Regions from separate parts of the Calditerricola yamamurae genome, predicted to be linked through region 1. Evidence: predicted binding sites of a transcription regulator. Region 1 holds the regulator's gene; each other region holds the start of a gene.

Evidence for each region. The regulator Rex, encoded in region 1, represses fermentation and respiration genes when NADH is low (regulators of the CRP and FNR family bind a similar motif). The targets are predictions, from matches to a motif close to TTGTGAAATATTTCACAA.
Region 2: the regulator Rex is predicted to act here: its motif matches at 1,185-1,202, upstream of ACYQ0Z_RS03285 (cytochrome c oxidase subunit 2A).
Region 3: the regulator Rex is predicted to act here: its motif matches at 3,521-3,538, upstream of ACYQ0Z_RS03340 (YwiC-like family protein).
Region 4: the regulator Rex is predicted to act here: its motif matches at 2,761-2,778, upstream of ACYQ0Z_RS03400 (nitric-oxide reductase large subunit).

What each region holds. Positions count from the first base shown of each region.
Region 1 covers NZ_BAAIFH010000006.1:307,191-311,912, reverse strand. The annotation lists gene ligD (non-homologous end-joining DNA ligase) at 1-722, opposite strand, end outside; gene ACYQ0Z_RS07885 (ATP-dependent DNA ligase) at 719-1,708, opposite strand; gene ku (non-homologous end joining protein Ku) at 1,705-2,526, opposite strand; gene ACYQ0Z_RS07875 (redox-sensing transcriptional repressor Rex) at 2,594-3,214, opposite strand; gene ACYQ0Z_RS07870 (ComEC/Rec2 family competence protein) at 3,252-4,160, opposite strand; gene ACYQ0Z_RS07865 (tetratricopeptide repeat protein) at 4,220-4,722, opposite strand, start outside.
Region 2 covers NZ_BAAIFH010000004.1:403,529-408,250, forward strand. The annotation lists gene ACYQ0Z_RS03275 (b(o/a)3-type cytochrome-c oxidase subunit 1) at 1-384, opposite strand, end outside; gene ACYQ0Z_RS03280 (cytochrome c oxidase subunit II) at 449-919, opposite strand; gene ACYQ0Z_RS03285 (cytochrome c oxidase subunit 2A) at 950-1,111, opposite strand; gene ACYQ0Z_RS03290 (DUF2249 domain-containing protein) at 1,383-1,928, shown strand; gene ACYQ0Z_RS03295 (hypothetical protein) at 1,938-3,254, shown strand; gene ACYQ0Z_RS03300 (metal-sulfur cluster assembly factor) at 3,277-3,582, shown strand; gene ACYQ0Z_RS03305 (b(o/a)3-type cytochrome-c oxidase subunit 1) at 3,697-4,722, opposite strand, start outside.
Region 3 covers NZ_BAAIFH010000004.1:414,357-419,078, reverse strand. The annotation lists gene ACYQ0Z_RS03360 (cbb3-type cytochrome c oxidase subunit I) at 163-1,617, opposite strand; partial or broken gene ACYQ0Z_RS03355 (nitric-oxide reductase large subunit) at 1,864-2,177, opposite strand; gene ACYQ0Z_RS03350 (hypothetical protein) at 2,234-2,356, opposite strand; gene ACYQ0Z_RS03345 (Crp/Fnr family transcriptional regulator) at 2,698-3,408, opposite strand; gene ACYQ0Z_RS03340 (YwiC-like family protein) at 3,635-4,378, shown strand; gene ACYQ0Z_RS03335 (Crp/Fnr family transcriptional regulator) at 4,356-4,722, opposite strand, start outside.
Region 4 covers NZ_BAAIFH010000004.1:421,486-426,207, reverse strand. The annotation lists partial or broken gene ACYQ0Z_RS03405 (multicopper oxidase domain-containing protein) at 1-17, opposite strand, end outside; gene ACYQ0Z_RS03400 (nitric-oxide reductase large subunit) at 261-2,591, opposite strand; gene ACYQ0Z_RS03395 (hypothetical protein) at 2,899-3,303, shown strand; gene ACYQ0Z_RS03390 (DUF542 domain-containing protein) at 3,385-3,573, shown strand; gene ACYQ0Z_RS03385 (cupin domain-containing protein) at 3,579-3,893, shown strand; gene lpdD (prenylated flavin chaperone LpdD) at 4,206-4,535, shown strand.

The sequences.
Region 1 (4,722 bases):
TACGGCGCAGGCAAGGTGCGGCTGGGTCCGTGCTGGAGGTAGTCAACATAAACCTTGGTGCCGCGATCGCGGACGCGCCGTTCGACGGTAACGAGGCGCGGGTATCGCTCGGCGAGGTAATGGGCCAAAAAGGCGGCCACCTGTCGCGTCTCGGCGTAGGTGTATCGGCGCTGGAGGGGGATGTATACCGCGAGACCGGTGGCTCCCGATGTCTTGACGTACGTCGGGAGGCCCAGGCGATCGGTCTCCTCCTTGAGGCGGAATGCCGTCTCGACCACGGCGGAAAATCCGGGGACGGAAGGGTCGAGATCAAAAGCCAGCTCCAGCGGGTATTCGGGGTCGTCCACTTCGTGGAAGGACACGTGAAATTCCAGGGCCGCCTGGTTGCCGAGCCAAAGAAGCGTACGGAGGTCATTGAGCAGGATGGCGTTTACACTGCCCACCCTCCGGCGCGGGATCCAGGGGGGCGCGAAGACCGGCGCATTCTTCTGGTAGAAGGATTTGCCGTGAATGCCGTCGGGATAGCGGATTACCGTGAGAGCGCGGTTGCGCGTGTAGGCCAGCAGGGGTTGGGCCACGGCGTAGAGGTATGCCAGGTAGTCCCGCTTCGTGACCCCGACCTCCGGCCACAGCAGCTTGTCCGGATTGGTCAGCGTCAGGCCGGCCAGCTCGGCGGCCGACGCCGGCGGTGCACCGCCGGAGGGCATGCGGTTGCCGTTCATGGTTTCTCCCCGTCCCGCAACCCGTCGGGCGGCGTGGCGAGAAATCCCACCAGCTTGGGGTGGCGCAGGCGGCCGTCGGGCGTCTTTTCGCGGTATTGCACGCGGGCGGCAAGATACGGGAGAAGCCAGCGCAGCTGCTCCCCGCGCTGGCGGTCCACTGCCCCGCGGAAGGGTGGACGTTCGGAGACAAGGTGGGCCGTTCCGGCGGCCAGGAGCCGCCGCTCTTCTTCCGAGAGTCCGGATGCCACGCGGCCGACGTACGTCCACGTGCCATCGCCGGAGCGCTCGGCGAGAAGCACGGAACGGACGCGGCCCGCCCATTCGGCCAGGCCGACGATTGCAAAGACCCCTTCGCGGCAGGCCTTCACCTTTAGCCAGTCGCCGTGCGTTTTCCCCGGCACGTAGCGGCCCTGGCGACGCTTGGCCACCACCCCTTCCTCGCCCTGCGCGAGCACGCGGTTCCACAGCGCCTCACCGTCCCTTACGGTTTCCACCGCAAACAGAGCTTGGGAGTTTACCGGAATAAGATTATGTAAATATTCCTGGCGCGCCTCCCACGCCTCGGCAAACAGCACCGTCTCGCCGTCGCGCAGGCAGTCGAACACCGCGTAGCACGCCGGCCATGTGCGGGCGTACTGTTGCGCTGCCGCCGCGTCGCGGACCCGGATGCGGCGCACCACATCGGAGAAGGAGGATCGGCCCGCGTGATCGAGCACAATCGCTTCGCCGTCAAGCCAGCGGCGCCGGTTCCCCAACGGCTTGAGGGCCGCCACCAGCTCGGGAAAGGCGACGGTCACGTCCCGCCCGTTTTTGGACCACAAGCGGACGCCGTCGGGCCCCACATCCGCCACCAGGCGCACGCCGTCCCATTTGACCTGAAACGCGTAGGACGGATCGCGCGGCAACGCCGGGCTCAAGATCGGCTCCATGGGGGCAAAGGGCATCACCGAACCCGAGGGGGACCGCTTCGACCCGCGTGCCGTCATCCGGTCGCCTTCTTTCGGCGGCGGGGTGTGCGTTTTGCCGGGGCGGCCTCCTTTGCGGTGGCCTCCAGCGACGCTTGCAGCGCCGCCATCAGGTCGACTACCGGGGCCGGGCGCGGGGTTGGGGCCGTCTTGACCTCTTCTCCTTCGATCTTCTTGGCGATCCGCTCGCGCAGGGCCTCGCGGTATGTGTCGGTATACTTCTCCGGTTCAAAGGGGGCCGACAGGTTTTCCACCAGTTGAACGGCCATACGCACTTCCTTCTCGTCCAGATCGGTCTCAACCGGCAAATTGGGCACGAGCCGAATGCTGCGCACCTCATCCGGATAAAAGAGCGTCTCGAGCATCAGCCCGTCGGCAATGGCGCGCACGGCGCACAGCGACGACTTGGCGCGCAGCGTGACGCGGGCGATGGCGATTTTCCCCGTTTCCGCCATGGCGCGCCGCAGGAGGGCGTAGGCTTTCTCCCCATTTTCTCCCGGCGAAAGGTAGTAGGACTTGTGAAAGTAAACGGGGTCGATTTCGGACAGGTCGACAAAATCCAGGATCTCGATCGCTTTGCGCGCTTCGGGCTGCACAGCGTTCCAGTCATCCTCGGTGAGCACGACGAACTTGCCCGGCTCGTACTCGTAACCGCGCACGATGTCGTCCCACGAGACATCCTGGTTGCAGTGGGGGCAGCGGCGTACGTATTCGATGGGCGTGTGACACGCCTTGTGCAGGTAGCGAAAGCGGATGTCCTTCTCTTCTGTGGCCGCGAACAGGCGCACGGGAATGTTGACCAGCCCGAAGCTGATGGACCCTTTCCATACCGTATGCACGCGCGTCACCTCTCACCCGTAGTCTCGGAGGGGATCGCGCGCGCTATGCGGAAACGAAACTGGAAACTTAGGGCAGATAATAGGCCAAGCTGTGCAGCTCCAGGGTCACGTCGGCGTGGTGCACCCGCACCCCTTCCCTGACGCGCAGGTTGATCGGCGCGAAATTGAGGATGGCCTCCACCCCGGCTTCCACCAACCGATCCGCCACGGCCTGTGCGGTATAGGCCGGTACGGCAATGATGCCGATGCGGATGCCCTTCGCCTTGACCGTTTCCGGCAGTTCCTCGATGGGTTGGATACGCAGTGCGCCGATCTCCTGGCCGATCTTGGCCGGATCGTTGTCAAACACAGCCACAATGCGCATATTGTCCTGGCGGTACATGGTGTAATGGCACAGGGCGTGGCCGAGATGGCCGGCACCAACCAGGCAAAGGGGAATCGGCCGGTCCAGTTTTAAAATCTGGCGGATCTTTTCGATGAGATACGGGACTTCATAGCCCACGCCTTTGCGTCCAAATTCGCCGAAATAAGCCAGGTCTTTGCGGATTTGCGCCGGATTCATGCCCAGTTTTTCGCCCAGCTCCTGCGAGGATACGGTTTTGATGCCCAGGCTGTCCAGATAGGTCAGGTAGCGCAAGTAGACAGGCAGGCGTCGGATCACAGCGTCGGAGATCTTGGACGTTTTCAACCCGGCGGTTCCTCCTTTGTTGCGAATCCCGTATCACCTACCGTGTTTTCTCCTTTTCCAGAGACAATTCCTGCTGTCCGGCACGCAGACCGACAAGGACAACCTGATACTGGAGTCCGTCGGTGATGACCGCAACCGAACCGTGGCGGGACGGCTGGTAGATGTCGGCCCACGAGTCCGACAAGCGCTCCAGCACCTCCTCCCGCCCGAAGTCCCCCTCCTCGCCCCGGGAAAACACAATGGCCACCTCGGGGTCCACCGCGGCCAGGAAGTCGGGGTGCGACCCTTGCGCGCTGCCGCAGTCGCTCACCTTGAGGACCGCGGACCGCAGATCGGGATTGGCGGCGAGGATGGCCGCTTCCGCTTCGGCGTTGATCGAGCCGGTGAACAGAAAGCGCACGTCGCCGTAGGCAAGGCGGAACACCAGGGCGTTATTTTGGGGGGAGAGGGACAGCGGGGGGCGGGGATGAAGCGCGGTCAGGATGGTGCCGCGGTTGAGGTGCAGGCGTTGCCCGGCGGTGAGGGCCACGAGGCGGATCCCTTCGGGGATGCGCGGCGGCAGGACCACCTGGCGTGTCAGGGCGGGAAACACCAGCGCTTCGACGGGGTAGGCGTCGAGGACCGCTTGGGCATTCCCGGCGGCTTCGGGCATGTCGCTGGAGAGGATCAGCCAATCGAGGCGACGGACCCCCGCCTCCTCGAGCAGGGCAAAGAGGCGTGCCCGCGCCTCGGCCGCCCCCGTATCAACCAGGGCCGTCTCGCCGCTGGACCACTGGAGGAGCGTCGCCTCGCCCTGCCCGATGGCCAAAAAGGTAACCTTCAGCCCCGTCCAGTCCACCGTCGGCTTGGCGGCGGGCCGCGGCGGCGAGGCGGCCGGCAAGGCCCACCCGCCGACCAACCACCCGATGGTCACCAGCACCACCACGATGCGTGCCACCGTCCTCACGCGCGACACCCCCTGCAGATGGTCCCGTTGCCGTCCTCTGCCGGCGGACCGGAGCGGCATTATGCCGGCGGCGTGGCAGGTGGCGGGGCCGAAGCGTGCACGGAAGCGAGGTACTGTTCCCATGCGCGGCGGGCCCCGGGGACGTCGTGATTGAGGAGGTGGGCCAGGCCCTGGTACACATAGCCTTCCACCAGCGCCGGATTGAGGGCCACGGCCCGGTCGAAGCAGCGGGCGGCCTCGGCAAAGGCGCCGTCGGTAAGGGCGAGATGCCCCGCGTGGTAGAACCCCAGGGCCTGTGCCGTCCTCGTGGGCTGGACCCGCAACTTTTCGCACAGCACGCGCGCCTTCTTGCGCTCGCCGCGGCGCGCGAGCAGGATCACCAGCGTGGACAGGCCCAGTACGTGGTCGGGGTGGCGGTCGAGGATGCCGCGGACGACACGCTCGGCTTCCCGGTCGTCACCGCCGTGCAGGAGCACCCAGGCGTACGAAAACTGGTGGTCGGGATGGCGCCCCAGCGACAGGGCTTTGCGGAGATAGCCCATTCCCTCCGGGCGGCCGGCCA
Region 2 (4,722 bases), on a different contig from region 1:
CGGCGCATAGAAGGTATACAGCACCGTCGCCTTGTTCATCACGATGGTGTACGTGACGAGGGCCGTCCCGACCGTCATCACCCAGAAGCCGATCCAGCCCATGCGCCGAACCGGTTGGGTCAGCTGCCCCCCGAGGGTCTTGGCCACACCGGCGAAAAAGAACCCGATGATAAAATAGGTCGTCAGGCCCAGTGCCAGCAGCACGCCGTGGGCGGTCAGCAGCTGATAGTAGCCGATGCCCGCCGGCAGCTCAATCACACCGGTACGCTGCAGCACTTGCAGCAGACCGGCCATCGCCCCCAAAAACAGGGCTAGGAAAGCGACAAATACATAGGCCAAGCTCAGCCGCGCATCTTGGGGATGGGGTCGCGCGACACGTTCCATGTCCATCTCCCCTTTCTGGAAATCGCGGTCGCTCGACTTGAACGCTCCTCGTTTTCGGCTGCCGTCACTCGGTTACCTTGACTTTGGCCATCATCATTTGGTGGCCCACACCGCAATACTCGTTGCAGAGAATGAGATATTCCCCGGGTTTTTTAAACGTATAGGTCGTCTCCGAAACGTACCCCGGAATCACCATGGCGTTCACGTTCGTTTCGGGAATCTCAAAACCATGTACCACATCTTTTGTCGTGATTTTGAAGTGGACGGTAGACCCGGCGGGAACCTCGATCACGTTGGGCTGATACCCAAACGCCATCGCCACCAGTACCGCCTCGTACTCGTTGTCGCCCTTCTTGAACACGCCCGGCTGGTCAAACGGTGGCGTCTGGTCTACCTTGGTCGGATCAATCGTCTGGAACCCATGAGCGGGCATGAAGCCCTTAACAAACTGACCATAAAGAAGAACCAGAAAAAATGCCACAATCATGCTGACCCCAATCGCCAGCCATATCTTTTCATAGCGATGCAGGTGCATCCCGCCTGCCCCTCCTTTCGCTTCCCGCGTTTACCGCGAAAGATACAGGAAGAACACGGATAGCCAGCTGAGGAGGATAAACGCCCCAAGTCCTAACGCAAAGACAAACGTCCCCTTCAGCGTTTGCCCCTCTTCCTGGATGAGCGGCGTTTCCCGTTTGTCCAGCTGCGGACTGGTCTGCGTCGACCTCATCGGCACATCCCTCCTTCGCCTTACATTGGCCCTTTTGCACTACACTTATTGTAGAAGATTGGAAACAAACAGGTTGTGACAAATGTCACACAAAACACGGACATTCGTTACGATTCTTTGACAGCATTCGCGAACATGTGGAGCATCTCTGTAACTTTTCCGCATCGTAATGGAAAGATTTTTCTGTGACCCGCGTCATATTTTAGGCACCCCATTGGTCCTATACTAACGGGGAACAAAACGTGAACCATACGAAAGGGGATGGTTCAGCATGAACACCCCTCAACGGACGCCGCAAACGGTGGAACTTGACGTACGGCCGCACCTCGCACGCGGTGAAGAGCCGTTTGACTTGATCATGAAAACGGTCAAGTCCCTCGCCAAAGAAGACACCTTCATCCTGCACGCCCCGTTTAAACCTACCCCTCTGATTGGCGTGATGAAATTGAAGGGGTTCGTCCATCGTGCGGAACAAGTGGAACCAAAGCATTGGGTGGTTACCTTCGTGCACAAAAGCCGGGCCCGCGAAGGGATACCACAAGAGGAAACAGGAAAGCACGTAACCGAAACGACCACAGACCGGGAGCCGAAGGTACACGTTTTGGACAACCGCGGCCTCCAGCCGCCAGAACCGATGGTGCGGACGCTCAGCCTGCTCAACCGCGTCCCTCACGGTGATACGGTGATCATCCACAACGATCGCGTTCCCGTCTTTTTGCTGCAGGAGCTGGACGAACTGGGCTTCCCGTACACCGTCGAGGAGCTGGAAGACGGGTCCGCGCGCGTGACAATTCGCAAAACGGCGCCGAAAGGATGACCGTTACCGATGGAAAGCCATTTGTCATCCCACGGGAACGAAGCGCCGCGTAAACGAACCAAAACCTATACCCACCCCAATCCCAACCGAACGTCCTTTCGCATTCCGTTTCTGTTTCTGAACACCGCGCTGGTGCTGTTTGCCGTTTTCCATTTCCTTGCCCTCGCCACAGGATACGGCTGGCTCGACTCTCATCCTCGTTCGCCCGGCACATGGGCAGCCGCGCACCTTTTTGTCCTGGGATGGGCAACGATGACGGCCATGGGCGCAGCATATCAGCTCTTGCACGTCGTATTGCAGACGAAGCTCCACAGCGAACAGCTCGCTTATGTCCATTACGCCTTTTTTGCCCTTGGCGTGGCGGGACTTATCCTCGCATTCCGCGCCTTTTCCCCGACAGCGATTACCGCATTCGGCACGCTAACAGCGTGCGGCATCGCCCTTTTTACATGGAATTTGGCCCGTACGTTGCATCACGCCCGCCAGTGGAACAGCATCACCCTCAGCACCGCCGGTGCCCTGGTCTTTCTCGTACTGGCTGCGTTGACCGGTGTCGCCATGGGAGCAAACTACTGGCTCGGCGCAGGAAACACCCTTCACGCGCGGCTGTTCACCGCGCACCTGTGGTTCGGCCCCATCGGCTGGTTCGGGTTGCTCATCACCGGCTACACCTACAAGCTGCTCCCGATGTTCTACCTCGCCCACGGCTATCCGCGTCGGCTGGAAGGCATCGTGTTCCTTCTGTGGAGCGCAGCGGTACTCGTCGGCGCCCTCGGAGCGCTTGTCGGCGGGGGCGCAGGCACACAGGCAGTTGCAGGTTTCTTGCTTGTCCTGGCGCTGATCACCTTTGTCCGCCACATTGCGGTAATCCTTCGCCACCGCCATAAGGCCAACCCCGGATCCGGCATCGCCTGGTCCGTGTGGGCGGCGCGCGGCATCACCGTTGCCGCCGTACTGGCATTTTTGGTGGCCGTCTTCTTTCCCCAGGCCGCATCCGCCCCGCGCGCGGTTCATCTGGTTGGATTTGTGTACCTATGGGGATGGGTCGGTTTCACCATTCTCGGCTACTTGTCCAAAATCGTGCCGTTCCTGTGGTGGACGCACAAATACGGCCCCAAGGTTGGGAAGGAGCCGGTACCGTCGCTGGCCGATCTCTTGAAGGATCGCCTTGTCGGCCGCACGCTGGCGACAATGGGCCTCGCGTTTCTCCTCTTCATCGCCGCGTTGGCTGCCGGATGGATCCCTCTGGCCAAAGCCTCCGGCATGGTTTTGTCGCTTGCCGCGCTGGGGTACACGGTGTTGCTTGCGAAAACCTTCACGAAATAGGAAACAAAAGGGGGGAACCCCAATGGCCACGCTCACCAAGACCGACGTAGAAAACCTGCTTCGACAAGTGGTCGACCCGGAGCTGGGTGTCAACATCGTTGACCTGGGCCTGATCTACGGCATCGACATCACCGAGGGCAACGTCACGGTCACGATGACGCTGACCACCCCCGGTTGTCCCCTACATGAAGCGATGATCACCGGCGTAGAAGAAACGCTCCGCCGCCACCCGGCCGTTCGTGACGTACATGTGCAAATCGTTTGGTCGCCGCCGTGGACGCCGGAAAGAATGTCGGAAACGGCGAAACGGCAATTGGGGCTCGGGTAAGGACTCTCTCCCACAACAAGTAAAGGCCCCGGGAAACTCCCGGGGCCAACGTGGTTTATCTGTTTTCTCCTTCGACCCGGAACGGCTCGCATCCCCATCAACCGGTCACCTCGCTTACCAGAGCACGAACCCCGGCGAACCGGGTGGCGCGTGCCGGATGGTGTCCAAGATCGGTCGGCCGTAGGCGATCAGGATCAGAACCGCCAGCACCGCCACCCATAGGGACCAGCGCTCCAACCAGACGGGTGTTTCGTGGGCCTCCTCCACCGTTTCGGCCATCGGGAATTCCGTCCGGCCCCTCGGCGCGACAAACATGAGATAGGAAGCGAGGAACACCATCAGCAGCGCACCGAGGAAGAGAAAGACGCCACCCACCGCCATCATCGCGCGATACGGCTCCCAGCTCTGCACAATGGGATGGTCGCCATAGGTAGTGAAGGCCGTACGGCGCGGTTCACCGAGCAACCCGACAAGATGCATGGCGCCGGACATCAACAGCATGCCCACCGACCAGAGGCCAGTCTGCACGATGCCCAGCCGATTGACGGTCGGCGTGAGGGTACGCCCTGACAAGTACGGGATCAGCCAATAGGCCACGCCAAAGTAGGTCAGCACGGCCGTCGTCGCCAGCGTCAAGTGGAAGTGGCCGACCACGAACAGGGTGTTGTGCACCACAGTGTTCAGCTGGTAACTGGCGAGGATGACCCCGCCGGTCCCGCCGGGAACGAACATCGCCATACCAACAAAGGGGGCAAGAAAGCGTACATCGCGCCAGGGAAGCATCTTGATCCACCCGAACAACCCCCTGGCCCCTTTGGCCCGGCCGGCCAGCTCAAAGGCCCCGGCGATGGCGAAGGCGGTCATCAGGGAAGGCACGACCACCATCAGGGTGAGGAAGACGTGCAACAGCTTCCATCTGCTGTCCAACCCGGGCTCCAAGAACTGGTGATGGATGCCCACGGGGATCGACAGCAAAATGAAGAGCGCAAAGGCCAGGCGCGCCAGCGCATCGCTGAACACCTTGCCGCCGATGATTTTGGGAATGACCACGTACCACGCCGTGTAGGCCGCTAGGAGCCAAAAGTACACCAGCGGGTGCCCAAAGTACCAGAACAGCGTTCGGCTTAGCAGGACGTTAAT
Region 3 (4,722 bases), on a different contig from region 1:
ACCGTTCGCGTCCCGCCAGGCGTTCCAAGTCCAGTATCGTTTTCTGCGGAACCAAAGTCAACGGTCAGACCCAGTTCCGGTTCAGGTTTTCAATACCATAAACGACCGCGAGCCTCGGATCATAAGGCTCGCGGTCGTTTTTCCATTCGTCAACCTTATAGGTTAGCGTGTCGGTTGTTCCTGGGTGTACGGCAGATGCGGTTCATCTTCTAAGGACCAGCCGGTTTTGAGCCCCACAATGAACCAGCCCAGCACGAGCGCGCCAATGGCAAAGATGGTGTCACCGATGATCCTTAGCCAAACAAAGGTTTCGATAATGGGGCGTTGCAAGAACTCTGCCGAACGCGCGTACCACATCCCGTGTTCCACGCTTGCCCATGTTTGGAGAGCGCCAACGGGCAAGAGGCTGAGCAGCACCATGAGCGCCAGTCCAATGTTAATGGCCCAAAACGAGAATTTGAGCGGCCTGGTTTTCCATTTCTTTTGGGTCGTGAGTCCCCGCATGCAGAAGAGCATGAGCCCGATACCCAGCATGCCATAGACTCCAAAGAGGGCGGTGTGTCCGTGCACCGGCGTTGTATTCAGCCCCTGCATGTAGTACAGGGCAACCGGGGGGTTGATGAAGAAGCGGAAAAGCCCAGCGCCGACCAAATTCCAAAATGCAACGGCTACAAAGTAGTAGATGGGCCACTTGTACGCTGACACCCAGGGGCGCGCCTGGCTGAGCGTGAGGTTTTCATATGCCTCAAACCCAATCAAGACGAGAGGGACGACTTCGAGAGCGCTAAAGGTTGCCCCAAACGCCAAAACGCCGATGGGGGTTCCACTAAAGTACAGGTGGTGAAATGTCCCAATAATCCCCCCGAACAGAAACACGATGGTAGAGAAGAGCACGGAAGCCGTTGCGGTCGAGATACGGAGCAATCCCATGCGCGTAAACAAGAAGGCGATCACGGTGGTGGCAAAGACTTCGAAAAACCCTTCAACCCATAGGTGAACGACCCACCACCGCCAATACTCGGCGATGGCCAAATGGGATTGCTGCCCCCACATGAGCCCCGGAATGTAAAACACGGGAATGGCCAGAGAAGCCAGCAGGAAGAGCCCCAACAAATGGCGGTTTTCCCGCGCTTTTTTGAACGCAGGCCACAAGGCCCGTGCCATCAGGAAGAACCAGAGGAAAAGCCTGACCGTCAAGAATAGTTGCCAAAAACGTCCAATATCAGTGTACTCATATCCCTGGTGTCCAAACCAAAAATTGGTCTTCAGATCGGGGATCCGCTGCATGATCGCCAGCCACTGGCCGGCAAGGCTGCCTACTACAATGATGACCAGGCACACGAAAAGGAAATTCACAAAAAAGCGCTGCCCTTTCGGCTCATATCCCGATACCGCAGGGGCCATGAACAAGCCGGTTCCAAGCCAGGCGGTCGCAATCCAGAAGATACCGAGTTGCGTGTGCCACGTTCTCGTCACCGCATAGGGAATCCATTCGGCGAGGGGGATCCCGTAAAAACCCGATCCTTCCACCTGGTAGTGCGCCGTGATGACCCCAAGCCCAATCTGGATGATAAACAGGGCTGCTGCAAGCCAGAAATACTTTAGCGTGGCTTTCATAGAGGGTGTTGGTGACAAGGCGAGCAAAGGATCTTTTTCCGGATAGGTTTCGGCGCTATCCTCATGTCTGTGTTTTTGCACGGCATAGTACCAGGCCAGTGCACCGATTCCTGCCAGAAGCAAAACAAAGCTGATGACGGACCATACCACCATGGATCCTGTTAACGTATTGCCGATGAGCGGTTCATGGGGCCAGTTGTTTGTGTACGTAATCTCTTCACCCGGTCGATTGGTAGCACATGCCCACGTCGCCCACCAGAGGAACGCGTTCAGCGCCTGAAGGCGGCTTTCGTCTTTGATGACGTTGTCCGGAATCGCGTACGCTTCCCGGAGTTTCGCTAGCTTTGGATCATCGGTGAAGAGCGCGGTGTAGTGTTGGCTGATGGCCTGGTAGGCTTGAGCGCGCAGGGGAGAGATCACCAAATCGCCGGTCGTCGGGTTGTAGGTATTGGTTCGCATTTCTTTTTTAGACGCGCCTGCAGAACCGATTTTTCCTCATCCCCAAGCGCGTCGTACGGTTTTTGGTATTCTTCCTTGGCCCAATAATTCAGGAACCACATGCATTCTCGGTGCAGCCAGTCGGCCGTCCAGTCGGGGGCGACGTAGGCGCCGTGCCTCAAACAGAGCCGATGGCATGTCCCCCTATCGACTGCCATACATTTTGGCCTTCTCGGATGTCGTCGCCTGTAAACAGAACGGTTCCTGTTGTGGTGACGACCCTCTGCGGAATCGGCGGCATTACTTGGTAAATTTTTCCCCCGTAGTATCCAAGCACAGCAAAGGATAAAAGAATAACAAGCGCTAAACTGACCCACAGTTTGGTGTAACGCATAGAGCTCCCACCAAAAAATGGTCATCATTAACTAGAATTCCCAGCTAAAGAGGTGTGATATGCACCCAAAAAAATACAGAAGCGGCTTCTGCCGCTTCTGTATGTAGACAACGTACGGGAGCCTTTTCGCGGCATCCTTTTCGCATTCCAGCCGGAAAAAGAACTCCCTCGGCTGCGTTGGCACCGAGGGAGTTTGGTCTGAAGCGACTTCCGCCGCGTTTCCGCTGCGTTCGGGTGAAAACGTCGCGCTAGATCACACAGACTTCCGCCGGGCACTGCCCGTCGCAATGGCACATCGCCCGCAATCGTTGAAGGTCGTGCACCACCAGGTGGCCGGCGCGCGTGCTGAGGGTGCCTTCGGCTTTCAACTTGTTCAGCATGCGATTGACGCTTTCCCGGCTGGCGCCGATAAAGTTGGCCAGGTCCTGGTTGGTCAGCTTCAAGGCGATGAGGATGCCCTCTTCTGTCGTTCGGCCACAGGAATTGCACAGGCGGATGAGCGTTGACGCAAGGGCGCCGGTCTTGCCGTACACCAGGAGATCGCGCATCTTGGTTTCCAGGACGCGTTTCGTGATGGACATCCACTGCAAAAAGGCAATGGCCAAATCGGGATGACGGTAGAACAAAAATTCCAGTTCCCCCTTGCGGATGACCCCGAGGGAGGCATCGGTGATCGCGATGGCGTTCGTCAGGTTGAGGGCGTGGGACAGCGTGCAGGGATCGCCGACAAGGTCGCCGGCATGCTTGATGGTGAAGGTGATCTCTTCTCCGCTGTCGGTGTTCTTGGTGATCTTGACGGTGCCTTCGTGAATGTAGTAAAGATATTCGGTCCAATCTTCGTCCTGGAACAGGTACGTTCCGCTGCGCACCTTTTTGGGTGTCATAATGGCGAGAAGCCGTTCAAACTGATCCGGGCGGACGAAATCGACAAAGCGCTTTCCAACGACCGATGTGGACATGGTGGTCCCTCCAGTTCGGCGCTTCGACAAACCCGATGGGGATTGCGAAGGTCGGATGAATTCCCTCCTACTGACACTATAGCAGGCAATCGGAACGTGAAGATTTGCGAAGCTGTGACGTCTGTCACAATCTCGTGGCGGATTTTCGGGATACCATGGAAGCAGAAGAAGAGGACATGCGCAGCGGACGACCAACGTCCGGGTAGAAGAAGCAGGAGGGGTTGTGATGAAGCTACTCGTTCCGCACGAGCACGGCGGATGGGCGATGGTCTCCGTCCCCTTTCTCCTCGGCATGGTGGTGGGAGGACCCACGTGGCTGCACCTTCCGCTGTTTCTCGCTTGGTTGTGTTTCTACCTGGGGGCCTATCCCTTCCGCCTGATGCTTGCGCGGCGAGGCGGGGGCGATCGGCAGCGACTGTTCCGCTGGTCGGTGGGCTACTGGGCAGCGGGGTTGATATTCGCCATTCCGCCGCTGGTTTCCCACCCGTCGCTGTTGTGGGCCGGGCCCGTGCTTGGGGGATTGTTTGCCGTCAACAGCTGGTTTGCGTACCGACGCAACGAGCGGTCCTTCGTCAACGACGTCTGTGCCATCTTGGCCTTTTGCGTCGGCGCTGCGGCAGCTTATGTCGTCGGCGCGGGAACATGGGACCGGATGGCCCTGTGGGTCGCGGGGATGTGTGTGCTCTATTTCGTGGGCAGCGTCTTTTTCGTCAAGACCGTGTTCCGGGAGCGAAAAAACGCGCAGTGGCTCCGTGCTTCAAAAGGATACCATGTGCTGCTCGTGGGGTGCCTGGCTCTCATGGAGCCCTTGCTCGTGCTGCCCTATGCCTTTGCGGCCGTGCGGGCCTTCGTGTGGGGCGGGAAGGTGATGCGCCCGATCCACGTGGGACTTATTGAGATTGCGGGTTCGGTGGTTTTCCTTGTGCTCTCGGTGGTGGTACTTTCCGTCACGAATTGGCCCACGCTTTGAGGGCCTCCACGTCGTAGAGGATGATGTGCTGGCGCGTCATGTCGAGAATCCGCTGGCGGCGCAGGTCGTTGAGCAGGCGATTGACGCTTTCACGCGTCGTGCCCGCCATGTTGGCCAGGTCCTGGTGGGTAACGGGGAGGCGCAGCACCACTGCCCCGTTTTGCGTACTTCCGTGCGTGGCGGCCAGCCGCAGGAGGATGGCCGTGAGGCGATGCCGCACGTCCTGGGTGGAGAGTTCCTGCAGCTTTTCCTGCAGTTCGCGGATTTTGGCCCCGAGCACGCGCAGCACCTTCACGGCGATGGTCGGTGTCGACAGCAGAAGCTGTTCAAAGGAGCGGACCGGG
Region 4 (4,722 bases), on a different contig from region 1:
ACGACCGATTTGTTCATGATTTACAACCTCCATTGGCTCGTACACGAGGGTGTCGGACGATCGTCCGATGGGTTCATAGGGATCCCCGCACTTTCATCTTATTAAACAAAAATCAATATATAAGTGAACAACATCACAAAAAAAGAACCTGAAACAAAAAGTTCAAAAATAAAATCATCAATATACAAAAAAACCTGCGGCTAAATAGCCGCAGGTCCAGGGTGAAGCATGAGGTGGGACCGTTATTGAAACCCTTCTGCCTACAGCCGCTCGCCGTCGCGAACGGTCGGCGGACGCAGGCGGAAGAAGGATTTCACGACAAACCAGGTGAGGGGCAGCACGCCGACGACGATGAAGATCGTGTCCGGCAGTGCCCGCCACCACAACAGGGCGTTCACAAGCGGTTCATTGTAGAAGTTCGGATCGCGGGCCGCCCAGAACCCGTTCAGGTACGACTCGGCCAGCTGCAGAATCCCGACCGGCAGCAGCGTGATGAGGATCATGCCGGCCAGGCCGATGTTCAGGCCCCAGCAGGCCATTTTGAGGACCTTGTCGTTCCATGCCTCGGGCTTGACGAGGTTGCGCAGCGTGTAGAGCAGCACGGCGATGGCAAACATGCCGTAGACGCCCATCAGTGCGCCGTGGCCGTGGGCCGGTGTGAGGAAGGAGCCGTGCTGGTAGTAGGACACGGCCGGAAGGTTGATCAGGAAGCCGAGGACACCGGCGCCGACCAGGTTCCAGATTGCCGTGGAGATGAGGAACCAGAATGCGGCGCGGTACGGGAAGTGAACACCGCCCTGCTGCAGGATGCGGTATTGCCCGTAGGCCTCGAGGATAAGCAGGGTGAGCGGAATCACCTCAAGGGCCGAGAACACGGCGCCGAGACCAATCCAGATTTCTGGGGCGCCGATCCAGTAGTAATGGTGACCCGTGCCGATGACGCCGCTTCCAAGAAGAAGGATGAGCTGGAAGTACAAGGCTCGTACGGTCGATTTTTTCGTCACCAGCCCCATTTGCACGAGCAAGAAGCCGATAACGACGACGGCAAAGACCTCAAAGATCCCTTCCACCCACAAGTGGATGATCCACCAGCGCCAGTAGTCGGCGTAGGTGATGTTGCTGCCGGGGTTGAAGAAGAAGGCGAAGATGTAGAAGGCCGGCACGGCGATGGCCGAGTAGAACAACAGGTGTACCAGTCCGCCCTTGTCCGTCTCCGCTTTCAGGCTGTCGCGCAGCCCACGGTAGACAAGGAATAGCCAGATGCTCATGCCGACGACCAGCACGACCTGCCACAACCGGCCAAGCTCCAGGTACTCCCAACCCTGATGGCCGAGCCAGAACCACAGGTTGCCCAGGTATCCCTTGACACCAAGCCACTGACCGATCATGCTGCCGACGACGAGCACAACGAGGGCCCAGAACAGGATGTCGACAAGGAGGCCTTGACGCTTTGGTTCGCGTCCGCCAACCACCGGGGCGACGTAGATGCCCATTCCGAGCCAGGCGGTGGCGATCCAGAAAATGGCGAGTTGCAGGTGGTAGCCCTTGGCAATGTTAAAGGGCAAGAGATTGGCAACCCAATCCAACCCGTAGAAGGAATCCGGTTCGATGTAGTAGTGGGCCAAGAGGCCTCCGAGCATCACCTGGGCGAGAAAGAGCAGGATCACGACGGTGAAGTACTTGGCCGTCTTGCGCTGACTGACCGTGACCGGAATGGCCGCCAGGTCAAAACGGGGGAAGTTGCCCGGTGTATAGGCTTCTTCCATGTCCAGCTTGTAGCGGTAATAGAAGTACAGGATGAGCGCGGTAAAGCCGATCAAGAGAGCGGTACTGGCCGCGCTCCACCAGATGGAAGAAAAGGACATCGTGTTTCCGGCCGCTTCGTCATACGGCCAGTTGTTCGTATAGGTGTGGGTTTCACCCGGCCGATTCGTGCTGGCCAGCCACGCTGTCCAGAAGAAGAAGTCGGCGATCTGCGTCAGCTGATCCCCTTCTGCTACCCAGGCACGATCCGACTTCGGCATGTGCTCCTCTTGGATCAGGCCGGGCAGAATGCCGTTGCCGTCGCCCTTGGTGAAGACGGTGCGGTAGTGTTCTCGCACCTTTTGGAGGGCATAGACCTGGGCCTCGGTGAGGGTCAGCGTGTCGGTTTCCGGATCGTAGCGGTTTTCCTTGATCTCTGTCCTGACTTTTTTCTCAATCGCGGCCTGCTGGGCTTTGTCCAGATCAGCAAAGGGCTTGCCGTAATCCCGCCGGGCGTGGAAATCCTGCATGGCTGTGACGGCAATGTGCAGTGTCTCGGCGGTGTAGTCCGGCCCAAGGTAGGAGCCGTGGCCGAGCACCGATCCGTAGTCCATCAGCCCGTATTTTTGGTAGACGGCTTGCCCGCCCTTGATTTGCGCGGCAGTGGTGAGTACTTCGCCCTTCGGGTCGACTACCTTTGCCGGGCGCGGCGCCAGCGATTCGTAGATCCAATACCCCCCGATGAGCAGAACGGTAAAGCTGGCAAGGATGGTGACGACGAGGATTTGCTTGAGCAAACTTCGCCTTACCGAAGGCTGCGTCTCGGGGGACGTCCGCCGTTCTGCCATCCCTTTTCCCTCCCATTCCTTGGGGTTTGTGGGCACCCCCAATATAAGAAAGACGGGGCGCACAGCTTGTGATCGCCATCACGTTTTGCCGCTTCATTCACCGATTTGCCACAAGGGCACAAACGAGGCGTCCCTTGAAACCCGAGTGAATCAAGCCGGTCCGACCAAACTGTGATGCATCTCACAATGCGCGGGAAATGGGGGCATTATAATAAATGCGCCCGTACCGGGCGCAACCGAAACCGTTGCGGGAGTGGGGGTGAGGAACCGGCGGGACAAAAGGTGCCAACGAAAGCGGGGGTATCGCATGAAGGGATACACCAAATTCTTTATCATTGCCAGCATCCTGTATTTCGTGTTGGGAACGCTGCTCGGAACACTGTTTTTCTTCCGTCCCACCCTCTTGGCGCTCAAACCGGTACATGTCCACCTCAACCTGCTCGGCTTTCTGTCCATGATGGTCTACGGTGTGTTGTACCACGTCTTGCCGCGCTTCCTTGCCCGGCCCCTGTACAGCGAATGGCTCGCGTGGTTCCACGTGATCGCTGGCAACCTTACCTTCGTGTTGCTTCTGGGGCTGATGGCACTGGGTTATGGGGGAGGGAGTTCCGAAGCGTTGGCGTGGGCCAAATGGGCTGCCCTGGCTCATTGGCTGACGATTCTCGCCTTTGCGTACAACATCCTGCAAACGATTCGGCTTGCCTCGTCGTGAGGAGAGGTGTTTTCGCACGAAGACCGCGGGAGTGTGCATTCGCTCATCGGAGTAGCGGGTCGAGGGAAGGAGGGGACAACGATGACCTTTACCAAGAACATGACGGTCAACGAGGTGATCCAGGCATCCCCGGAAGCGATGAAAGTGCTGGACGCATTCGGCATTGACCTGTGTTGCGGGGGGATGGAAACCCTGGAAGAGGCTGCGCGGAAAGTGGGCGTGGCCGTGGAGGACGTGCTGGAAAAGTTGAACGTAACCAAGGGAGGGTAAAGGAGATGGCAAGCACCAAGACGCAACACCGTCTGGCTGACTACCTGACGGACAAGCAGGTGGAGCTGATCCATGTATCCGACGTCCTGAAGCACTTTGTCATCAACCTAAAACGCGGTGAGCGCAAGGCCTGTGGCGGTGCGTTTCACCCGGAGGTTTCTTTTTATGTTGTTGAAGGCGAAGGGACCATTTTCATCGGCGACGAGGCCTATGCGGTCAAGGCAGGCGATTTGCTCATTTGCCCGCAAGGCAAGCCCCATGCCTTTACCGCCTCGAGCGACAAGTTTTCCATTTTTGTGTCCCTGCCGCTGAAGCAGTGAGGCGGCAAGCCGACCATCCGAACCGAGCGCCTGAGCCGATTTGTCGGTGGGCGCTTTTTTCGTGCGGTTGGATGTGCAGATGAACAAAATGTGAGCGGACTCCTGAATGTGAAAAATGTCACTGACCCTTTGTTCGGACGAGTTTATCATAAAAAGTAATATAAGAAAAACATAGTAATTATTTTCGATCCGGAACGGGATCCTAACGGAGAGAACAAAGAGCTCTTAAGGTGGGAGAGAAGAATGCATGCATGGACGGGACCAATTCCAATGGATGGGCGACCCCTCTATCGCGTTGCAGGTGACAAACCCATGAACGGCCATCCCTTCGCCATTCGCCTGCGCACCTTCCCGATGGGGAAGGACATCGCGTTTCTGATCACCGGCGGGCAGGCTCACATTGGGGCGGTGGCCCTTGCCTATCCAACGGGGGAGGGGGTTGAAGCAGCCGTTTACGCGCTCCCCGGCCACCGAGAAGGAGAGATCGCAGAGGAGCTGGCCCGCCGGGCGGCCGAAGCGCTGGGCTGTACGGTTGTCGTGGCGATGGGCATTCATGTGGAGGGGGCGACCAAGGAGGAGATCAATGCGATTGTGCGGACGGTCCACCGCCTGATGGAGGACGAGTTGGCCCGCATCGCATAACGCGTTGGCCGGCGGGAGCAGTACCGGCTGCGGCACGGCTCATGAAGAACGTGCAGGGGGTTGCGGGCATCTGGGGCTTCGCGGTGGGGCAAACCGGCCGTCACTGTGATCGCGGTCACGGTTTTGGTATGCGTTTTGCCGTATCCTGAAGGCGCAGGGGTTGAAACATAAGGCTAAGCGCCAACGG